DNA from 4 places in the Paenibacillus sp. FSL R5-0928 genome. Region 1 is predicted to be linked to each of the others. Evidence: predicted binding sites of a transcription regulator. Region 1 holds the regulator's gene; each other region holds the start of a gene.

Region 1 (6,060 bases):
TTTTTATATTGCGGATATTGCGCTTTGAGTCCATCAAGTTCTGTGGGTATAAGTGTATATTTACGGCTCTCCATGGCTTCAGCTACAGAGAACATCGCTTTATCCCAGTATTCATCCAGCAGTTCACTGGAGTTCTGTTCTACATCAAGTTTCAGTGTACGTCCATCAATCATCGATTTTCCTTCTTTAGAGACGTACTGAACCAGTTCACGTAATTTCGTGCCTGGCTGGAGATCAAGTTTCAAAGTGACCTCATTGCGGTTAATACTGATATGAGAATCATTGACGCCCTCATATTGAGATACAATCTTCTGAAGTGGTTCCTGCATTGCAAACTGACGATACAAAAAGAAGCCACCAAACAATAGAGTAGCCGACAGTAGAGACGTTATCAGCACAGGTACAAGACGTAATTTCAAGAAACGTCCTCCTCTCAAAGATGACAAAATATAAAGCTCAGTATAATAATTTATAGCTACTTGAGAGCTCATCAGAGAGACTGAAGTCTCTTATTGCTGTTCTAATTACAAGTAGTAGTATATCACAGGTGTATATACTAATTTCAAAATAAATGTGAATATATTTAAAATTTAATTTTTTAAATATTTCCATCAATACCAAATATATTCCTCGTTTTCGACAAAATCGGCCTTGATTTTTAATCAATCGGCCTATTTTTGTATGTGAATTTAAGAGAATATTCGGTGATAACCACCCATTCAGTATATCACTTAGTATATCACTTTTGTACATCAAATAAATGTAAACAAGCGAACTTATAATAAGTTCGCTTGTTTACATTGCCACCCTTAATTTCCTTATGTTCGGCTTAACTTTTAGGTAAACTGTAACCTTCACCCATTCGGGACCCATCCGAAAACCGATAAAATTGATAATAATACCGACCGCTCTGTTTATAAAAAAGCTGCCAAGCATACTCTCCGTTATATACTCCCGGCAGCAAGCGTTCAATCGTTATGTCCGGAAGATCAGCTTTGATAATGCCGCGTATTTGGGCTTCTGAGGTTCCTTTACTTAGTTCCTCAGCAAACACTGCGTCGTCGCCTTCAGCATATTTTCCATCTACCGTAAAGCGGACCCAGACCATAAGAGCAGTCCCGGCTTCATTTTTTCCTGTTAAAACCCAGTACACTGCATTTTCATCCCAAACCGATTTTTGTGCTTTGGTTACCTCTGTTAGACCCGCTCTGGTTTTGGCAACATCCTTGGCGATATCCCGCTCGTTCCATTGATCTTTCATAATATAGGCATAGAACTGGATAAGTCCAAACCCCAGGAGCAGAATCAGAACTGACCCCAGGAGGATCCATTTTTTCCTTTTCTTCAAGGTACAGCTCCCTTTCTAGTAATATATCTTTTTTGATTATATAACACACCCGCGTGTTTATCCAAAATTTCATAATTTTCTAGCTTTCCCAGCCTTTAAAATGTACAAAAGGCCGCAACTTTTGCTAAAAGCAAAAAGTCGCAGCCTATTATTTATTCGTTATTATCCAGACTTAACGCTTCAATAAACCTTCGAAGGCTTCTTGCGCTTTACGCCGGATAGCTTCCTCATCCAGGGTTAAGCATTGTCCATGCTTGATGACCTGTTTACCATTCACCCACACATGCTCAACATCCTTAGCGCTAGCAGAGTAAACTGCATGAGACAACAGATCTGTGTGTGGCAGCAAATGCGGCTGATCTATATCAATTGCAATGAAATCAGCTTTCATCCCAACAGCAAGTCTACCTACATTATTTAAAAAGATGGACTGGGCGCCATATTCTGTAGCCATACGTAGAGCTTCTGGAGCTGGAACAGCCGTTGGATCACCGCTGACACCCTTATGAATGAGAGCTGCAAGCCGCATCTCTTCAAACATATCCAAGTTATTGTTGCTTGCCGCGCCATCCGTGCCAAGAGACACCTTCACACCAGCTTTTAGAAGATCAGTAACCCGAGCCACTCCGCTAGCCAGCTTCAAATTACTGCCCGGATTATGAGAGACACCCACATTATGGCGAGCCAAGATCTCAATCTCTTCATCATTTAAATGAACACCATGTGCAACTATCGAGGGACGTGTGAACATTCCAAGCTTCTCTAAGTGAGCTACAGGACGCAACCCGTAATCCGCCACATTTTGTTCCACTTCACGTTTCGTTTCGGACATATGCGTATGCATCGGTAAATCCAGATCATGCGCTGCCTGCACGAACTTAACCAGGAAGTCCGGAGGGCAAGTATAAGGGGCGTGCGGCGAGATCATAGTAGTAATTCTACCGTCCGCCTTTCCATGCCAGTTACGGGCAAAAGAAATCGCTTCCGCAAGCTTGTGATTCTGTACATCCTCTGGACATAACCCGATCACACCACGCATCAATACGGAACGGATACCTGATAACTCAGCTACCTCAGCTACTCGGTCCATATGATCATACATATCGAGGAAGGTCGTAGTTCCACCCTTCAGCATTTCCAATACAGATAAGGAGGTTCCCCAGTATACATCATCACCGGTGAACTTTTCCTCCATCGGCCACATTTTCTCCTGAAGCCACACTTGTAGCGCTAAATCATCTCCATATCCACGCAGCAAAGACATCGCCGCATGACCATGTGTGTTTACAAGTCCAGGCATGAACAGCAGACGACTGCCATCAACCACTTGCACTCCAGCTTCCATCTGAGGCTCTTCTTTTCCTATGTAAGTGATTAAATCATCTTCAATAGTCATATATCCACTCAGAACCGGCTCATCCGTTCCCGGAGTCAGAAAATACCCGCCCTTAATTATCGTTTTATTGCTGTTCATGTTCGCTTTCTTCCTTTCCATCCCGCAAGTAATAAGCAAGACTTTGCAGATCAGTTGTAAAATCAGCTGCATGCACCCGGATATTCGGTGGTGTCTTCAGAATCACAGGGGCAAAGTTCAAAATCGCTTCAATCCCAGAAGAAATGAGAATATCTGCTACATTTTGAGCTTCTGAATCAGGTACGGTAATAATGGCAATGCGAATACCTTGCTCACGAATCGTGCTGCCTAGTTCATCCATTGGTTGCACAGTAAGGGAGTTGATCTTACGTCCAACCTTAGGAGCGTACGAATCAAATATAGCGGTGATTTTCATTGTATCTTTAAGATATGCATTGTAATTAGACAAGGCATGTCCGAGATTACCTGCCCCTACTAAAGCTACATTAAGCTGTTGATCCAGCTTCAGAATATGACGGATTTTCTCAATAAGATACGTTACATCATAGCCGATACCTTTTCTGCCGAAGTCACCAAAATACGCTAAATCCTTACGAATCTGTGCGGGATTAAGATCCAGCTTTTGTCCAAGTTCCTGAGAGGAAACTGTTAATATTTCGCGATTCTGGAGATCATTCAAAAAACGCAAATACACAGGTAGTCTGCGAACAACGGCTTCTGATATTTTATCCGATTTCATATTTTTCCTCCTAAAAATAGTAATGTTCTTGTGAAAATCCATATTCAAACGTATACCTCTCCTTATTAAGGGCGGTACTGTAACTTACCGCCCTTAAGGATAAGGAGGAGCTAAACTGAAGACGAGCATTTTAAGAAGCGCCGCCATCCTCTAGCCATTCCGCTATGCGGGGGACCATTTGATCAGTCAGCATATGCTCCATTTTGGGACCAGGCAATGAATAAAGGAAATACTTCCCGTAATGAGATTCAATAACCCTTGTATCATAAACAATAACTATTCCGCGATCCTGCGCCGTGCGAACCAGTCTTCCGAATCCCTGCTTAAAACGAATAACCGCTTGAGGAACAGACAATTTCATGAACGGATTCTTCTTCTGAGCCTGCAATAACTCCGACTTCGCTTCCGCCAACGGGTGATTCGGCGGTTGAAACGGAAGTCTCACGATGGCCAGGCAAGTCAGTGCTTCACCTGGAATATCTACACCTTCCCAGAAGCTGCTCGTCCCCAGCAGAACGGATGCTGCACTGTCCTGAAAGCGGCGGATCAGCTTGCTCCGGCTGCCACCTTCCACGCCTTGACCAAGCACCGTAATCTCTTGTGAGGCCAAAGCCTCTTTAAGCGGATCATATACCTGACGCAGCATTTTATAAGAAGTAAACAGAACCAGCATCCGCCCACGTGTTGTTTTGGCAGCTTCTGCTAACGACTGTACGAGTGTATCGACAAATCGAGCATCGCCCACACTGCCCTTCACACTAGGAAAATCACGCGGTATAACTAGCAGCGCCTGCTCGCGATACTTAAAGGGAGAAGGAAGGAGTGAAGTCATTAGACGTCCCTCTTCCGCAGCTTCGTTAAGTCCGAGATTATCAATCATAAACTGAAAAGATTTATCTACAGACAGCGTCGCCGAGGTAAGCACGATGCTTTTTTTCTTATCGAAGAACAACTCTTTAAGCTGGCTGCTAACATCCACAGGGACGGCATACATCTGCAGTGATTTGCTGCGGTAATTTCCATTTGCCTCCAGCCAATATACTACATTATCGTCATTCAGCCCCATAAAGAATCTTACTTGCTCACGTATGGAAGCCAAATCCTTAAATAAACCGCTAATATCAGTAACAAGACTGTCTGCTGAGGATTGGCTTTCCTGGTCACGCATCTCATTAAGCATTTTATCACCCTTACGGATGATGTCGCTTAACGTCAGATTCATAGTGTTCTCAAGCGCAACTAATTCATCCCAATCCTTCGGCTTACGGGCGGGAAGCAAACGCATAACCAGTTGTCCCGCTTCCCCTGCTGCTGCATCACTGCGTTCCGGCAAAAGGCTGAACAGCTTGTCGCTGAGTGCATCCCAGGTTTCTTTGACAGTAAGCAGATCCGGGTAGATCCGATCGATGACTCCGCTCCATTCTGAAGCCTCTTCACTGCCTGACGACTGTAAGATCTGGCGCAGAGCAGGAAGCTGTCCGTTTCGGCTATCTTTATACAGTCGCGATAACGTGTGTGCCACAGTGAAATGCTTCATATGCATGCCAAGATGTTTACCAGCCACATCTTCTAAATGATGTGCTTCATCAATTACAAGATGCTCGTAAGCTGGAAGCAGCTGGTGCCCAGCTTTAACATCTGCGAATAGCTTGGAGTGGTTCGTAATGACCACGTCAGCAATCCCAGCTTCATGCTTGGCCCTATGATAATAGCATTTGCGGAACCAAGGACAGGAACGTCCCAGACAGGAATCGGTATCGCTTGCCACCGTCTCCCAGAAATCACCGCCCCGGCCGCTTAAATTCAGCTCTTCATCATCCCCTGATTCACTTTGAGTGAGCCATACGATCATCTGAGCTGCAGTAAGCGCATCTTCCCTTGGGCTTATAAAGTCCTTTTTATTAATTTTATGCTCAAACTTACGCAGACACAAATAATGTCCTCTTCCCTTAAAAATAGCAGCTTTAAACGGAAAAGGAACTACCTGCGTTAACAAAGGGATATCCCGCTCGCGCAATTGGTCCTGCAGATTAATGGTATGAGTGCTGACCATGACTTTTTCATTGGTGCGAACGCTTTGATAAATGGCAGGCAACAAATAACCGAGCGATTTACCGGTTCCTGTGCCCGCTTCGATCAGTAGGTGTTTGTCTTCGGCAAGTGCCGTCATCACCTCATTGATCATAATATCCTGAGCTTCCCGGCTTTCATACTGCGGTAATGTGTCTTTAAGTCGTTTGGTTACTTCGTCCATATAATCAGTAAAAGATAAATTCGCTAGCGGATTCTCTACATGCTCATCTCTAGGTGGCGCTAACTCCGTCCAGTCTCCTACTGCAAGCGCTAATTGACGATAGAAAGTCAGATCACCTTCGGGCTGTAGCGTCTCCGCTTCCCGCTCTCGCAGCAGACCATCAAAGTACCAGCCCAGATCACTATCCTCTTCGGTAAACAGCTCACAGAGTCTCTGGATCGTAAGCAGCGGCAGCTCGTAGAGCTCCTCCAGACATTTCAACAGCACTAAAGCAGTCGCAAGTGCATCACTATCTGCCTGATGCGGACGATCATGTGTCACTCCAAAATGAGCACTGACAGAGC
Region 2 (6,060 bases), 280 kb from region 1:
GGTAATAACAATAACGGAAACACGACAGGAAACAAGGAAGGGGAAGCGACTACTGCGCCAACGAATGCTGCAACAGATAATGCTGGCAGTGCTACAGCAGCGCCAACTGATGATATCACACAAAGAAAAGTGACCATCAAAATTCACTATCCAACCCCTGACCTAACCGAAGTTAGAGCACAGGAAGATGACAAGATCAAACGTTTCCAAGAGGAATATCCGAATGTTGAAATCGTCAAAGACGATTGGCAGTACAATGTAAGTGAAATCGGCATCAAAATGGCAGCGAATGAAGCTCCAACCTTCTTTAACACCTACGCTACAGAAGCAAAATTCCTAGTTGAAAAAGGCTGGGTAGCTGACATTACGGATCTGTGGAATAAATACGAATTTAAGGATCAAATTAACCCGGTTCTCCAAAATCAATTTATCATTGACGGTAAAGTCTTCGGCGTAACTCAAAAGGGTTATGTAACAACCACAATGATCAACAAAAAAATGCTGGACGAAAAAGGCGTTGCTGTTCCACCTATGGATTGGACTTGGGATGATATGCTGAATACCGCCAAAGGCGTAGCTGATACCAAAAAAGGTATTTCCGGTATTGCTCCAATGGGTAAAGGGAATGAAGCAGGCTGGAACTGGACCAACTTCCTGTTCGAAGCTGGCGGTGAAATTCAGAAGATTGAAGGCGGTAAGGTTGTAGCTACTTTTAATTCTGAGGCTGGGATTAAAGCGCTGGATTTCTACAAGAAACTTAGATGGGAAGCAAACGCGATTCCTCAGGACTGGGCACTGGGCTGGGGTGATGCTGTAGGCGCATTCCAACAAAGTCGTACAGCAATGGTAATGGCTGGATCTGACGGTGTTATTGAGCAAGCGTTGAATCAGGGCGGTCTGAAACCAGAAGATGTACTTACGTATCCAATGCCTGCAATGGAAAAAGGCGGAAAACACACCGGGGTACTTGGTGGTGACTACCTTGTAATCAATCCAAATGCAACACCAGACGAGCAAGAAATGGCATTCCGTTATATTACATTTGATTACTTCTCCGATAAAGGTCTAGAAGCACTGGATGCGGTTCTGCAACAACGTACAACGGATGGTAAATACTTTATTCCGCCGCTCTTAGATTACTATTCTGCAGATTCTGACTTCGGCAAGAAAACGAAAGCTGTGTATGATAAATATACAAATGTATATCAATACAGCCCTGATATTTTAGGTTTGCTGGACGGTAAACCGGAAGCGCAATACAATACACAGGACTACTACGCAACCATGTCCAATGTAATTCAAGAGCTGTTCTCCAAAAAAGGAACAGATTCCAAGACACAGCTTGAAGCTGCTGCCAAAACAGTGCAAGAGAAATTCTTCGACACAATTAAAGTAGAATAGCTAGGAAGAACAGAACCGGCTCCATAGGAGTCGGTTTTTTTATGTTTATATTATTGATATTTTTATAAATCAACACGACGGGGGGCATCCGACTATTTTTTAGAGGCCAATGGAAAAATAGAGTGTCAACAAAATTAGATTTGCTTTTTTAAAATATTTTTGCGAGCAGAAAGGCAGAAAATGGGTATCAGTTCTTGTCTTTTTAAACGCAAACTTTAAATTTAAGGAATAATAAAGCATAAATAATGGAAAAAAAGCTATAATATGATCGAATGAAAGCGCTTTGAAAACAAATCAAAAAAACTTTATACTTTGTGAAAGATTTCACTATACAAGGTGGAAATGATGTGATAAGATAAATGTGTAGAGAAAAACAACCTAAAAATTGACAGGAGGACGAGGGAGATGGCAGTTAAGAACGAAGTCGCCGCCCAAGTTAAACAAACTACCGCTGAAGAGTATATTCAGACTTTAGTGGATAAAGCGAAAAAAGCACATGAGGCATTCATGGCGCTGGATCAAGAGCAAGTTGACACAATCGTTCATGCAATGGCGTTGGCTGGACTCGACAAACATATGTACCTCGCTAAATTGGCTGTAGAAGAAACTGGCCGCGGGGTTTACGAAGACAAAATTACTAAAAACATCTTCTCGACAGAATATATCTGGCACGGAATTAAATACGATAAAACAGTAGGCGTTATTGAAGACAATGCTTATGAAAGCTTCCAAAAAATTGCTGAGCCCGTCGGAATTGTAATGGGTATCACACCGGTAACCAACCCTACATCCACCACGATGTTTAAAGCGTTGATTTCGATTAAGACACGGAACCCTATTATATTCGGTTTCCACCCATCTGCGCAAGAGTGTAGTGCAGCAGCTGCTAGAATTCTTCATGATGCGGCTGTAAAAGCTGGCGCACCTGAGAATTGTATCCAATGGATTGAAATGCCAACGATGGACAAAACAAACGCTTTGATGAACAACCCTGACGTTGCACTTATTCTCGCAACAGGCGGTTCTGCAATGGTAAAAGCAGCTTATAGCTGTGGTAAACCAGCTCTTGGCGTAGGTCCTGGTAACGTACCTGCATTCATCGAAAAGAGCGCGGATATCGATCAAGCCGTAACGGACATCATTCTTTCCAAAACATTTGATAATGGTATGATCTGTGCTTCCGAGCAAGCTGTTATTATCGAAGAACCAATCTTTGATCAAGTGAAAAAGAAAATGATCGCTAATGGCTGCTACTTTGTTAACAAAGAAGAAGCTGCCAAACTTACTAGCGGCGCTATGAACGTTGATAAATGTGCGGTTAACCCAGCAATCGTTGGACAATCCGCAGTGAAAATTGCTGAAATGTGCGGCATTCAAGTTCCTGCCGGCACTAAGATTCTGGTAGCAGAACTTGAAGGTGTAGGCACTAAATATCCATTGTCCGCTGAAAAATTGAGCCCTGTGCTTGCTTGCTACAAAGTTAAAAACGCAGATCAAGGTATCGAACGCGCAGCACAAGTTGTTGAATTTGGTGGTATGGGCCATAGTTCGGCTATCCACTCCAACAACGAAGAAGTAATCATGAAGTTCTCCAACCGTCTGCAAACAGGACGTATTCTCGTTAACTCGCCTTCCACTCATGGTGCGATCGGCGATATCTATAACACTAACATCCCTTCGTTGACGCTGGGCTGCGGATCTTATGGTCGTAACTCCGTGTCGCAAAACGTTACAGCAATTAATTTGATCAACGTGAAAAGGGTGAATCGTCGTACCGTGAATATGCAATGGTTTAAAGTACCTGACAAGATCTATTTCGAAAAAGGCGCTACTCAGTACCTGACCAAAATGCCTGATATCACACGTGTCGCAATTATCACTGACCCAATGATGGTTAAGCTCGGATATGTTGAGAGAGTTGAACATTACCTGCGTCAACGCCAAACTCCTGTAGCGATCGAAGTGTTCTCGGAAGTTGAACCAGATCCATCGACAACTACAGTTGAAAAAGGTACAGCAATGATGAACAGATTCCAACCGGACTGCATCATCGCACTTGGTGGTGGTTCCCCAATGGATGCTGCAAAAGGAATGTGGTTATTCTATGAACATCCAGACGCAGACTTTAACGGTCTGAAACAAAAATTCATGGATATCCGTAAACGGGTTTACAAATTCCCTAAACTTGGAAACAAAGCTAAGTTTGTAGCGATTCCAACTACTTCGGGTACGGGTTCGGAAGTAACATCTTTCGCAGTTATTACCGATAAAACAACTGAACAACACACTAAATATCCTTTGGCTGACTACGAGCTAACTCCAGACGTAGCTATCATTGATCCAGAGTTCGTATATAGCTTGCCAAAAACTGCTGTAGCTGATACAGGTATGGACGTATTGACACATGCCATCGAAGCTTATGTATCTGTTATGGCGAGTGACTACACTGATGGTCTGGCAATTAAAGCAATCCAATTGGTATTCCAATACCTTGAAAAATCGGCGCTTGAAGGCGACAGAGTTGCCCGTGAAAAAATGCATAACGCATCAACACTTGCTGGTATGGCCTTTGCTAATGCTTTCCTGGGTATTAACCACAGTTTGGCGCATAAATGGGGCGGTCAATATCACACTGCTCACGGTCGTACTAATGCGATCCTTATGCCACACGTTATTCGTTACAATGCTAAGAAACCTACGAAGTTCGCTTCGTTCCCTAAATATTCACACTTCGTAGCTGACGAGCGTTATGCAGAAATCGCCCGTATTCTGGGATTGCCAGCTCGCACAACTGAAGAAGGTGTAACTAGCCTGATCAATGCTATTCGCGATATGAACAAAAAACTGGGTATCGAAGAATCCTTCCAACAACTGGGCTTTGATCCTAAGGATTTTGAATCCCGTGTAGATTACTTGGCTGACCGTGCATTTGAAGATCAATGTACAACTGCCAATCCTAAGCTGCCACTGGTATCTGAACTTGCAGATGTGTACCGTAATGCTTTCTACGGAAGATTTGATAATTAATATTTGGTTAAGTAGATAATAGGATGGTTGTGGACTAGATATAAGTGACAAATATCACCGGAAAGGTGATATTTGTCACAGTCTATTTATAGAAAATAAACTAAAATGTTTATATAAACAACGGTCCCATACATGGAACAATGATTGTGAATTTTCGAACAACCATATCTTTCTTGGGATCACGAGACACGGGATCAACCTTCAAGCCCGCGATCTCTACAAATATTATAAATATAGATGGAGGGATTTAGCATGTCGGTGATTGAAAAAGATGTACAAGAAGTGAAATCCGGTTGGAGAAGTTTTACAAAAGGTAAATGGTCCAGAAAAGTTGACGTTAACAACTTTATCGCAAGTAACATTAAGCCTTATGAAGGAAACGAAGAATTCCTCGTAGGACCTACTAGTAACACAACTGAACTATGGAAGATTATTTCCCAATTGAGCAAGGAAGAAAGAGAAAGAGGCGGCGTATGGGATGTTTCCCTAGATACTGTCTCCACAATCACTTCACATGCTCCAGGCTACATTGACAAAGACAAGGAACAAATTGTAGGCGTACAGACTGACGCTCCTTTCAAACGTTCCATCCAGCCATTTGGCGGGATCAAGATGATGGTTGATGCTACGAAGGCTTACGGCTTCGAGCTTCCACAAAACATCGTTGACATGTTTACGAACATTCGCAAAACGCATAACCAAGGCGTATTTGATGCATATACACCAGACATGAGAGCTGTGCGTAAATCCGGCGTAATTACAGGTCTTCCTGATGCTTACGGCCGCGGACGCATCATCGGCGACTACCGCCGCATTGCTCTGTACGGTATTGATTTCCTCATTAAAGACAAAAAACAACAACAAACTGAGCTTGAAGTTGATTCCATGACTGAAGATATTATTCGTTTGCGTGAAGAGCTGTCCGAGCAAATTCGTGCACTTGGCGAATTGAAAGAAATGGCAGCCGCTCATGGTATGGATATTTCCAGACCAGCGACCAACTTCAAAGAAGCTACTCAATGGGTATACTTCGGGTATCTGGCAGCAGTTAAAGAGCAAAATGGTGCAGCGATGTCCCTAGGCCGTGTGTCCTCTTTCTTGGACATCTATGCAGAACGCGATATTGCTGAAGGTACTTTGACTGAAGAACAAGTACAAGAAATCGTCGATCATTTCGTAATGAAACTGCGTATCGTGAAATTCTTGCGTACACCTGACTATAATGATCTGTTCTCCGGTGACCCAACATGGGTAACTGAATCCATCGGTGGTATGGCTGAAGACGGAACAACTCGTGTTACCAAGAACAGCTTCCGTTTCTTGAACACCCTGTACAACTTGGGTCCAGCTCCGGAACCAAACTTAACTGTACTGTGGTCCGAAAAATTGCCTGAAGCCTTCAAAAAATATTGTGCTAAGGTTTCCATTGAAACTAGTGCAATTCAGTATGAAAATGACGATGTAATGCGTCCATACTGGGGTGAAGATTATGCGATTGCTTGCTGCGTATCTCCAATGCGTATCGGTAAACAAATGCAGTTCTTCGGCGCTCGTGCCAACCTGGCAAAAGCATTGCTGTATGCTATCAATGGTGGTATAGACGAAAAATCCGGAGCACAAGTTGGACCGGAA
Region 3 (6,060 bases), 190 kb from region 1:
GAGAACATGAAGCCAATCACAAGAATGATAGGAATGGCAATCGCAGCGGAAGTGACGAATGATAACAGGAGGTACAGGGGACCGAGACATAGCAGTCCAGTCATAATAAGGAAACCTCTGTTTTTCAATTTGGAGCCAAGCAGCAAGATCAGTCCGGACCCGATCATATAACCAAGTGGAATACAGGCTTCAATAAGTCCAAACTGAAAGGGAGTGGAATCCCACACTTTGACGGCCATAACCTGCGTCAACATCAGGGAGGGGACAAAAAATAAGGTTAAGGTAGGAAGCATAATCATAACGGCGCGTGCGAAAGGATACCTCCAAATATAGCGAATTCCATCAACCAGATCCTGTGTGAATTTCCGTTCTTTCTTGGGTGCGTTATTTAATTGAGTTGGCAAAGGAAGGGAGCGAACTGCTAAAACGAGCAGAAAGGAGAGGAAAAATGTAGCTCCATCAAATAAAATAGCGTCGGCTGCTCCAAAACTCGCTACGAAAATACCACCGGCTGAATAACCAATAGTACGGCAGATGTTTTCAGACAAGTTCAACAATCCTACCGCTTTTTGTAGATGTTCTTTACCAACAACAGTAGTGATAGAAGCTTGGTATGCCGGGGACTGGAATAAAGCTGAAACGGTCGTAAGACCCGTCAGTATAGCGACTATAATGAACGATGTAGAGGGCAGGGAAATGGCTAAAGCAAGTGTCACTACGAGTCCGCAACTTATCAGATCGGTGATCAGCATGAGGGTTCGACGATTGACCCTATCCGCAAAAGTTCCCCCTATCGATCCAAGTAAAGAACTGAGCACTAAATTGATTATCGTGATGATGGCAATCATTTTGGCGCTGCCGGTCGTTTGCAGTACCCATAAACTTAAAGCAATACTATGAAAAGTGTTACCGAATAAGGAAATGGAGTACGAACTGAGTAGCAGCAGGAATCTCCGATTTCCCCAAAGAGAGGGATGAGCTTGAACAGCAGGGGGAACTTGTTTCACTAATAAAGGACCAGACATAAGTTATGCTCCCTTCAACTTAAACGCTTAAGTGAATAGCCAAAAAAATTATTCTACAAAATAACAATTATTTTTTTGTGCGGAGTAGTCAGAATGATGCAATAATTTGTCCATTAGTTCAAATGCAGTAGCCGCTTTATCCCCTGTGAAAATGAATTTATGAACGTCATCGCCTAATATTTCCGGACAATTGCAGGTGCAAAGCACAGAGAGTTGTTCGAACCTCCCGTTTTTTTCAACGTAACTTCCAATAAACTCATTAATGACAATGGCCTCTTTATAGCCCCCCTCCTGTAAGAATGTATTTAATTTCTCCAAATTGACAACGGTGAATATCGCTTCTTCAGGTAATGGAATACTGTCCTGAATAAAACGGGTGAGGAAAGAGTTATTGAAGCTCTCCATAATTAAACATACCTGTGAAAGGTCCTGTGGTTTTACCTTTTGTAGAGCTGCTCGATAGTTGAAAAGGACCTGCTTAAAGAGTTTATCTTCAATCATGCTGTCGATCAGAATCAAAGGAATTCCTTCTACAAAATGCTTGGAGATCGAATAAAAGGCTTCCTCGCGCACATCGATCAGAAATACAGCCTCCAGCTTTCTTTCTACGATAATATCCAAAGAAGGCTGGTCAACATCAAGTGAATATAGCAGCGTATGGTAACCAGCATTTGTTAACCGTTGTTCCAAGGCATGTATAAATGAGAACTGGGCATGGAGCTTCCAGTGTGGGGTATGGGCTGAGGTGTTAACGAGCACACCTACCAATCCTGTTTTCTGATTCGCAAGTGAACGTGCCGCCAGATTGGGTATGTAGTGTAGTTCCTCGGCAAGCTGAAGAATCTGCTGGCGCGTTTTCTCAGGAATGGTTTGGTTGCCGACACGATTCAGAACATAGCTCACTGTTGCGACGGAGACATTGGCACGAAGTGCGATGTCCTTCATGGTTGTCTTTTTCACCAGTAAATAGCTCCCTTATCCTTGTGATATTTTCTAAAGATTAACATTCTGATCCCAAAGCGTCAATGGGAAGTGAGTGTGCAGTTAGATGACCCTGCTAGGTTCTAGAAATGGAAGAATTGCGGTGAAATTAATCTATCGGAATCAATAGATTCCATGTTATTCTAGTTAATAAAAATAATAGAAATAGGGGAAGTGTCGATGAAAAAATTGCTCCATGTTCTCTTTGTTTTAGTATTACTAATAGGTTTAAATGTAAGTGAAGGGAACACTGCATCTGCTGTACAGGCTAAACAGGTGTTGCGTATTGGTTTTGATTATATTCCTGTAGATCTAGATCCTGCCTCTTCCACAGATAGTAGTACGACTACGGTCATTAAAGGGATATTTGAGGGATTGGTGCGTTTGAATGATGCGGGAGAGGCGGTTCCCGGGATAGCCAAGTCGTGGACAGTCTCCAAGGATGGGAAAACATACACGTTCTCCTTGCGGCCGAGCGCAAAATGGAGTAATCAGCAGCAGGTTAAGGCTTCAGATTTTGAGTATGCATGGAAACAAGCGCTTGCACCTCAGTCTATGAATAGCTATGCATTCAAAATGTTCATAATTGCTAACGCAGAGAATTATCATAAAGGGAAGCTAAAGGAGTCTTCGAAAGTGGGTGTGAAAGCGTTAAATAACGATACACTCCAAGTGACTTTGAATGAAAAAACTTCACATTTCCCGCAGCTTCTCGCGGAAAGTATTTACATGCCAATTAATGCGCAAGTCGCGAAAGCAGATAAGAATTGGGCGTACAATATTAAAACTATGGTTACTAATGGCCCTTTTAAACTGCAACAGTGGGATGAAAATTCGATTCATCTAATTAAAAATCCAAACTATTATGCGGCGCAAGAAATTCGTTTCTCAGAGGTGCATCTACTTCGGCCTAAAGCTGGAACACCTTCGCCAACTATGGCCTACTTAAACAATGAAGTTGACTGGGTAGGGGCAAAAGATGAGCTGATAGATAAGGCTTCTTTAAATTCTGTATTCCCTCAGGAGTTATATGCATTGCCGTATGCTTCTACATATTATTATCAGTTCAATCTAAGCAAAGCACCTTTCAAAAATCTGAAGATACGTAAAGCATTAGCCATGGCAGCTAACCGAGAATCTATCGGCTATGGTACACCTGCTTACGGTTTTATTCCTCGGAGTATTCGTGGTTCCAAGTTGAATTTTAGATCAGAGATTATTGATACACGGTATTTCAAAGAGGATGTAATACAGGCTAAGAAATTACTTCAGGAAGGTTTGAAGGAAGAGGGCTTAACTCAGCTTCCTAGTTTTTCGATTATTATAAATGAAGGTCATGAAGAAATTGCAGAAGCCGTTATTAACAGCTGGAACAAAAATCTGGGCATTACAGTAGGCTTTGAGGTTCAACCCTGGGAAGATCTGCTTGATAATCGTCTTAAGCTGAATTATACAATGGCAAAAGCGGCTTGGGCAGCCGACTATAACGATCCATCGACTTTTTTAGATTATTTCACATCTTGGAGCAGCGATAATGATTCGGGCTGGAGCAGTGCACTTTATGATAGTTATATTAAACAAGCTAGGCTTACATTAGACACTAGCGAACGAAACAAGCTTTATGCAAAAGCTGAAAAAATGCTCATTGACCAAATGGTCATCCTTCCGCTGTATTATTTTTATGCTGATGTTTTGCATAAACCTAACATTAAAAAAGTAAGTGTAGAGTATGATGGTTCCATATCTTTTTCAAGAGGGTATTTAATCTAAAAAATTATAGTAATAAAGACTATGAGGATACTTCCGCAGTTATTGGGAGTGTCCTTTTTGTATGGAATTAATCACCTTTGTGAAACCGCTTCAGATAACGACACAATATTGTGAAAATTTTCACCTGTTTATTAAAAATTTTAATATATAATTAATTTATAATCAAAAACAAGGGGGATTTAAAATGAAGTTATTTAAAATGATGTTAGTAGCAGGCGTCTCGGTTGCAGTCTTGTCTGGTTGTGGTGCGAATAATAATAATGCAACTAATTCAGCGGCTACTACGGCTCCAGCTACAGAGCAAACGGATGCAGTTACTACAGCTTCAATCGTAAATCAAGCAGATGCGTTTACCAAGGCTGTAAGTAAAGATGGAAACTGGATTATTGCCATTCTAAATGATGTGACCATTGCCCAAGATGTTGTTGTTGAAGGCGAATTCCATGATAAAGGGGCCGCAGACGGCGACATCTACCGTAAGATTGCTCTTTATTCCCAAGACGCTGATCACAAAGTTACTGCCAATTACACACTCACTGTACCTAAGTTAACTGTACAAAGTGAAAATTTACGAGTTCAAGGCGGAACCATTAAAGGTGATGTTTATGTAGAAGCGAACGGATTTAATCTGCATGAAACTTCGACTATTGATGGAAATCTTTACTTCGCAAACGAAGATGTGAAAGCAACTGCAGGGATTGAAGGTAAAGTGACTGGGGCAACTGAAGTTAAATAAGTTAGTGATGATTTCGATTAGGTAGAAGTAGAAGGACTAAATAGATAGAATTATCCGGATAGGATAGGCAAAAGGAATCAGTAATGAATGGGCTGACTCATAATGGACTACACCCCATCTAGTTACCATATGAGAGCCAACGGCTTCGAAGTAACAAGTAATGGAGTATTGAAGCAGTGAATTATTGGAGTATGAAGTAATGGAGTATGAAGTAATGGAGTATGAAGTAATGGAGTATGAAACATTGAAGTGTACAGTAGATGGTTTTAACTGTATTTTGTACAACTAAAATGCTCAAAACGCCCGGCCAATGCAAATAGCTGTATTTTGTACATCTATTTTCCTGATTTAATACTCTATAGGCTATTTCTCTAGTTTTTAATTGTATAGAATACACTTAAAGTTAGAATTAGCCCTTGTGGATATCGAATAAGTGTATAGATTGCAGTTATCTTACAGATATATCAAGATAGTGCGCTACAACGGAGTGGTTATCCGAAAGCTACGAATGATTAAGCTTAGCTCATAACCTATCAAGCAAATCACAACAGACCCAAAACACCAGTCAGCGAACCTCCAATAACGGAGAATTGCTGCCTGGTTGTTTTTTTGTGGATGATGAATATATGAACTATTGTTGATTTTCTTCCTATTGACTTATAATATTACTATCACTACTAGGAGGAACACATATGTCTAAGGAGTATTCGCGCACATATATTGAGAGCGTAAAGCTTGAAATGTTAAATAGGTTGGGATTAAAGCAGGTGTTCTTCAAGGAGCAAATAGGGGACAGCCTAATTTTTGAAGCTGTGGGCTTTGATAAAGGGGCAAAACACCGCTTTTGCGTTAGACCAAAGACGAAAACGATTGATGAATTCATTTCAGGCAAATGGATGAAGGTCCGCAGTTTTATAATCAAAAGTGTGGATATTTAATGTTGAACGCTAAAAAGGTAGCCCCGTTAATCGGAGTTACCTTCTTATTTTTTGACCCATAGTCATTGATAATGTGAAGTATCTCCATACAGATCGATGGTTGTATTGTTATCAGTTAGGGTTACTTTACATAATGCAGTAGAGAGAATATCCGGTAACTCCCCTATTTCCTGCAATGATTTATTAAGAAAATAAGCCATAATGACTTTTAAAGTCATCCGATGGGTGACGATGAGCACCTCTAGCCCTACGTTATCGTTTATGATGCGCTCCATTGTCGGCACTACTCTTTCTTCAAGCTGCTTATAAGTCTCACCTGAGGTTAGAGGAATATATAGATCGGGTCTGGTGAAAAAATGGGAATATTGTAAAGGGGATTCTAGTTGTATCTGATCCGTATTCATTCCTTCCCAGCTCCCCATGTTTATTTCCATTAAAGAAACTTGCTGTTGAATAGGTAAACTCCGCTTTCCCCGTAAAATCTGCGCAGTATGCAATGCTCTTGGACTAGTACTAGAATAAATTGCGCCTAAGTTTTCTACTTGCAAACGATCCCTTAACCATTCGGCCTGCTGTTCGCCCAAGGCTGTAAGCGCAGAATTTTGATGCC
Region 4 (6,060 bases), 2.3 Mb from region 1:
CATTCTAGGGCCAAGCTGGAAGAGCTTGTCCATCATTTCCCTCCGCATAGTGCTGCCCGTTGCTTCCGCGAAGCGGTAAGAGACACGGCTCATCAGCATAGCACAAGCATGGCGCACAAGAAATGCAAGAAGGAACAATAGCGCAGTGCCCCATTGTTCCTTCAGAGGTTCTCCCGCAAATAGCGCAGAGATGACTTCTGCCAGCGATTTAGCCAGCAGAAGTATGGACAAGCTTTGCACCAGGGTAAGGAAGCCTACAATCAGAAAGACTGGCTTAACTCCTTTATACCCAAGCAAGTTTTTATCCATTAGTATTCAAGATGCTCCTTCTCGTGAACCCGTTTATGAAAGACAAAGTAACTCCAAATTTGATATCCCAATACGAACGGAAGGATGGTCAGTGCCACAATCGTCATTACCTTCAAAGAGTAATGGCCCGAAGCCGCATTAGTGATCGTCAAATTAAAAGCTTGATCAATTGAACTAATCATAACACGCGGGAACAATCCTACAAAGATAGAAGTTACCGAAAGCGCCATTACCGCTCCTGTCATTCCAAAAGCGTAGCCGTCCTTCTTCTTCGTCATGAAGTAACCGGACAGTACAAAGGCGATAACTCCCAGGGCTACAATAATCATAAGAACCGTTCCACGTTGCTCGAAAATATCCGTCATATTATAAGTCATAATCACAAAAGCAGTAAATAAAGCTGCGAGTGGTATCAGCAATTTTTGTGCCAACTTGCGAGCGCGAGCCTGTAGATCACCCACTGTACGCAGCGTTGTGAACATGAGACCATGCACCAGGCACAGAAGGACAACAGTAAGCCCTGCTACTACAGTGTACACATTCACGATATCTGTGAACCCTGCATACATTTGCATATCCCCATCAATAGGCAACCCTTTGATAAAGCTTGCAAACACTACAGCCAAGAGGAATGGTGGAAGGAAGCTGCCGATAAAGATACAGGCATCCCAAGTTCTTTTCCAAGCCAATGAATCACGTTTACCTCTGAATTCAAAAGCGACACCACGCGCTATCAGAGCTAATAAGGCAAATACAAAAGGAATATAGAATCCACTAAACAGCGTTGCATACCACTCCGGGAAAGCCGCAAACATTGCACCCGCAGCTGTGATAAGCCATACCTCATTCCCATCCCAGAAGGGTCCGATCGAGTTAATCAGAACACGGCGCTCTGTATCATTTTTAGCGAGAATTTGTGTTTCCATCCCTACGCCGAAATCGAAACCCTCCAGGAAGAAGAACCCTATAAACAGAACTGCAATCAGCACAAACCACAATTCATTAAGAGATATCATGGGAACCCTCCTCGTTATATGGATCATTCGAATCGCCGTGATCGTTATCCATCGCATAAGGACCTTTTTTAATCACTTTAATAAACAATCCGACCAACACTAATCCTAGAATTAAATAAATCGTTGTAAAAGAAATCACGGAGAACAGAACTTGACCACTTGTAATATTAGGCGACACACTGTCTTCCGTTGTCATCAGTCCGAATACCGTCCATGGCTGACGCCCGAATTCGGTCATAACCCAACCGGCTGTATTCGCAATCGGAGGAAGCAACAAGCCCCATAACATGAACCGCATAAACCAAGTGTTCGGACGGTCCATTTTTTTGCGCCACATTAAGTACATAGCGTACATTCCCAATACAATCATTAACGTTCCTGCTAGAACCATGATCCGGAAACTCCAGAATGTCGTACGTACAGGTGGAATATAGTCACCGGGGCCATAGGTTTGCTCATACTCCGCTTGCAGCTCAAGCATACCTTTAACTTCACCGGAAAATTTACTGTATGAAAGGAAACTCAGCATATAAGGAATTTGAAATTCTCCAGTACTGATTTGATTCTCTGGATCAATGTTTGCCCATACGGTCCAAGGTGCCGGGTCACCACTCTTACCCCACAGTCCTTCGGAAGCTGCCATTTTCATTGGTTGAGTTTCAACCAAATATTGCGCTTGGGCGTGACCAGCAACAGCTACACCAATAGAAGAAATAATCCCTACGATGGCTGCAATCTGAAAAGACTTCTTAAAGAAAGAAACCTCTTGTTTCTTCAATATTTTATAAGCACTAATACCAGTTACAAGAAAAGCACCTGTTGCATAAGCAGCCAGTACGGTGTGTGGGAATTCAACCAGCAATTGTCCGTTCGTAATAAGCGCGAAGAAATCATTCATTTCTGCACGTCCATTATTTATCGCAAAACCCACAGGATGCTGCATAAAAGAGTTAGCCGCTAGAATCCAGAATGCAGATAACATCGTACCGAATGCTACCAGCCAGATGGACAGTAAATGTACTCGCTTGGAAACCTTATCCCAGCCGAATATCCATATCCCAATAAAAGTAGACTCCAGGAAAAAGGCTGCCAATGCCTCAACTGCAAGTGGAGCCCCGAATACATCACCAACAAAACGTGAATAATCGGACCAGTTCATCCCGAACTGAAATTCCTGCAATATCCCTGTAACTACCCCTACTGCAAAATTGATGAGGAATAGCTTTCCCCAGAACTGCGCCATTTTTTTGTACTCTTCATTACCTTTTCTAACGTACATTGTCTCCATGATTGCAATCAAGAGCGCTAGTCCGATTGATACCGGTACAAAGAAATAGTGGAATATTGTCGTCGACGCAAATTGTATACGCGACAGCATTACTGTATCCATATTTGTCCCTTCCTTCTCCCCTTTTCGTTAATTATATTCTGTCAAAAATTTAAACTTCTTTTTGTGATAAATGTCACATAAAGATAGTCATTTAACGGTGAAATTCAAATGATTTGTGACAAAGATCACATTTTAGCATAAAGAAAGCAAAAAAAATAAGACGGTTTACCCGTCTTGAGTGGTTCGTCGTTCTATTAAATGCTTGACTCATTTAGGTATTGGTTAGATGGAAATACCCTTCTTCAGCGATTTGAGATCGCCATTCGAATTAAGCAATTGGGGTAGCATCTTCGTGCTGCGAACCATTGGAGAGTCACATAGACGGCAAGAAGGCGCATGTTCAAATGCGAAATTATCCCTCATCCATCCGTTGCATCCCTCATTGGTACATGCCCAAATTGCGGTATTTTCTTCCGGTATTTCTTCCAAAGGTTTCTTCCGGTAGTTCATTGCCGTTCCTCCCATCCTGTAAGTCAATAGTGAGTAACTAGATATAAAAAGACCGTCCCAACTTTCACAAGCTGGGACGGTTTCTTCTATTATTACAGTTTTACAACGTTTTCGGCTTGTGGTCCACGGTTGCCTTGAACAACGTTGAATTCAACGCGTTGGCCTTCGTCCAAAGTTTTGAAGCCGTCGCCAGTGATTGCGCTGAAGTGAACGAATACGTCGCTTCCGCCTTCAACTTCGATAAATCCGAATCCTTTTTCTGCGTTGAACCATTTAACTGTACCTGTTTGCATGTGTGTTACCTCCACAAATTTAAATTAATATGTTCTTTTTATCTTCAAACAAAGAAAAAATTCACACATTGAAAAAGGTTGTATTACCAAATATGACAGCCCTTTTCAATGCGAGAATTAGGGACTAAATGTATGATTGATATCATATTACCACACCTGATTAGCAAAGGCAAGCAAGCATCCGAATATATCCGGTTTTGCCCTAATAAGTATTACCTTCCAATGTAAGGGCTGCCACTTAGTGTTTATTCCCTAAATAGATCCTTTTTCTGGCATAATTATCATGGTTTTAGAAAAATAGCTTTCCCAAAAACGTTACTTTTATCCGCTTTTTCAAGAAGGTACCCCCTCGGAATCGAAGGGGTAGTCCGCTCTACTTGTCGTAACTGCTATATCATTATATACCGACTTCCAGCATATTATTCCTGTGGTTTTTCAAGAAGTTTAACTGTTGCCTGTTTGGCCTCGCCGTTTCGATAGTAAGTAATTTTCAGATCATCACCGATCTTCGTATGATTATATAAGTACTTGCGAAGAGAAAGGGTAGATATGATGGATTGATCATTAAATTTGGTAATGACATCATTGAATTGCAGTCCAGCTTCCTTCGCAGGGCCAACGGCTTCTAGAACAACTACTCCATCCTTAACACTGTTCGGCAGGTTCAATTCATTGCGTTGATCTTCTGCTAGTGGAACGTACGGATTGTTCAAATCAACTGAATATACACCCAAGTACGAACGGGCAATATGCCCTTTTTCAGCCAGCTCATTAGCGATATCTATCACATGATTCGCAGGAATTGCAAAACCCAGACCCTCTACACCCGTATCTGAAATCTTCATCGTGTTAATTCCAATGACCTTGCCATCGAGATCCACTAACGCGCCGCCACTATTTCCTTCATTAATCGCCGCATCAGTCTGTATCACTTCTTGTTCCCAGTCATATACTCCATCCTGATTAAGGGATACGGGAACCATCCGTTCAGTATAGCTAACAATCCCCGAGGTCAATGTATCACCAAGTCCTAGCGGATTACCGATAGCAATGACCGTTTCACCTAGACGAAGCTTAGAGGAATCACCGAGCTGCGCGATGGTATCGATTCCTTTGGCATCAATAGAGAGTACCGCAATGTCGCTTACTTTATCCGTTCCAACGAGTGTTGCCTTACGGGTCTCTCCGTTCACTGTAACTACCTCGAGATTACCGGAGTCTTCGATGACATGATTATTGGTAATGATAAATGCTTTATTTCCTGTCTTTTTATAGATCACTCCTGAGCCTAGTGCGGACTCATCCAGAATGTTTAATTCTTCATTATCTTCTTTATGATTGATAATACTTACTACTGCAGGGCGAACCGTGGCAGCAGCTTGAATAATCCGGTCAAATGGATCACTACTGCTTGGGGCAACATTTCCAGTTGTTACAACCGGCTTTTGAGCAGTCTCATGACTCATCTGGCCTGTAAACATACTGAATAACAGAACTGCCACCACAGCGCTGACTAAGGAGCAAACGGCGGATATTTGCCAGGTAGATAGCCCTTTACGCGATCTGCGTACAGAATGTCTACGGTTAGCAAACGATCCCTTTGATGCTTCATCCCCTCTGGACCGCGAAACTTTAGTTGAATAGAAATCATCATCAAACAATCCCACCGAAAATCTCCCCCTTCTATTGCCAAGCGTTCACTGTTGTTAAGACCTGAACCTATAGCAACCACGTCCGAACCAAACCTCTGTAACCATTAGACTCCAAATATCACTAAAAAGTTTCACTTTATCCATTAACCCCACAAGAGTTTCGATCAATCGTTAGATTATGATAATCTTTTAATATATCTTCTCTATTAGGAATATTTTGCAACTTAAAAGACTACAATAAAATAGAAGTGTCCCTAAAATTTTAGCTTTGCTCATCACGCTTTTAATTGTATCACAGGCAACCTGCAATTCGGGATTTTCCTCAGCTAAAACACCTGCGAATTTTTTACAGTTTTCAGTTCTAATTACACTATAAATTCACACTATTAAAGGAGGATTAATTATGAGTTCTTTTTCAACAAGTATGGATTTAGTCGAGTTTATCGGTAAGCTTGGTGACTTAAAGGATGAACACTACCACATGACCCTTGCCTTTAGCGCAATGATCGAATTGATGATTGAAAAAGGCCTAATCTCCCGCCAAGAATTAGATCGCAAGACCGCTGAACTTGATCAGCTTATGACTGGCTCAGCTTATCCCATGGCGTAGGTTGATCATAATACGTATCACACAGTCTGAACTCACTATCTTTGAAAAAACAGCCCCGATCCTCCATTGCGCCGCGTACCGACATTTTTGCCAAATCCATCATATTGTGATCCCGGCTTAAATGCGCCAAATAGGTCCGTTTGGTCCGCCCTGTAAGAATTTCGCTAAGCGCAGCTCCAGCTGCCTCATTGGAAAGGTGACCCATGTCGCCTAGGATGCGCCGTTTCGTATTCCACGGATAACGTCCCATTCTCAGCAATTCGATATCATGATTCGCCTCCAGCACCAATACATCTGCATCTGAAATTGCATCTCTTACCTTATCACTAACATAGCCCAG

Evidence for each region. Region 1 encodes Rex, which represses fermentation and respiration genes when NADH is low (regulators of the CRP and FNR family bind a similar motif). Its sites were predicted from a motif close to TTGTGAAATATTTCACAA; they were not measured.
Region 2: adhE (bifunctional acetaldehyde-CoA/alcohol dehydrogenase) is a predicted target of Rex. The motif match lies at 1,714-1,731, and genes of this name have one in related genera.
Region 3: MKZ16_RS20885 (polymer-forming cytoskeletal protein) is a predicted target of Rex. The motif match lies at 3,885-3,902, and genes of this name have one in related genera.
Region 4: MKZ16_RS32340 (cytochrome ubiquinol oxidase subunit I) is a predicted target of Rex. The motif match lies at 2,777-2,794, and genes of this name have one in related genera.

Annotation. Positions count from the first base shown of each region.
Region 1 covers NZ_CP150225.1:4,814,309-4,820,368, forward strand. Annotated here, with positions in the region: gene MKZ16_RS21735 (hypothetical protein) at 1-419, opposite strand, end outside; gene MKZ16_RS21740 (DUF5590 domain-containing protein) at 830-1,348, opposite strand; gene MKZ16_RS21745 (amidohydrolase) at 1,521-2,822, opposite strand; gene MKZ16_RS21750 (redox-sensing transcriptional repressor Rex) at 2,809-3,462, opposite strand; gene dinG (ATP-dependent DNA helicase DinG) at 3,593-6,060, opposite strand, start outside.
Region 2 covers NZ_CP150225.1:5,094,513-5,100,572, reverse strand. Annotated here, with positions in the region: gene MKZ16_RS23105 (extracellular solute-binding protein) at 1-1,401, shown strand, start outside; gene adhE (bifunctional acetaldehyde-CoA/alcohol dehydrogenase) at 1,807-4,428, shown strand; gene pflB (formate C-acetyltransferase) at 4,681-6,060, shown strand, end outside.
Region 3 covers NZ_CP150225.1:4,619,409-4,625,468, reverse strand. Annotated here, with positions in the region: gene MKZ16_RS20900 (MFS transporter) at 1-1,007, opposite strand, end outside; gene MKZ16_RS20895 (LacI family DNA-binding transcriptional regulator) at 1,074-1,985, opposite strand; gene MKZ16_RS20890 (peptide ABC transporter substrate-binding protein) at 2,187-3,776, shown strand; gene MKZ16_RS20885 (polymer-forming cytoskeletal protein) at 3,961-4,512, shown strand; gene MKZ16_RS20880 (hypothetical protein) at 5,205-5,450, shown strand; gene MKZ16_RS20875 (histidine phosphatase family protein) at 5,513-6,060, opposite strand, start outside.
Region 4 covers NZ_CP150225.1:7,146,011-7,152,070, forward strand. Annotated here, with positions in the region: gene cydD (thiol reductant ABC exporter subunit CydD) at 1-309, opposite strand, end outside; gene cydB (cytochrome d ubiquinol oxidase subunit II) at 309-1,325, opposite strand; gene MKZ16_RS32340 (cytochrome ubiquinol oxidase subunit I) at 1,312-2,715, opposite strand; gene MKZ16_RS32345 (cold-shock protein) at 2,938-3,165, opposite strand; gene MKZ16_RS32350 (cold-shock protein) at 3,258-3,458, opposite strand; gene MKZ16_RS32355 (trypsin-like peptidase domain-containing protein) at 3,878-5,125, opposite strand; gene MKZ16_RS32360 (hypothetical protein) at 5,514-5,720, shown strand; gene MKZ16_RS32365 (MBL fold metallo-hydrolase) at 5,689-6,060, opposite strand, start outside.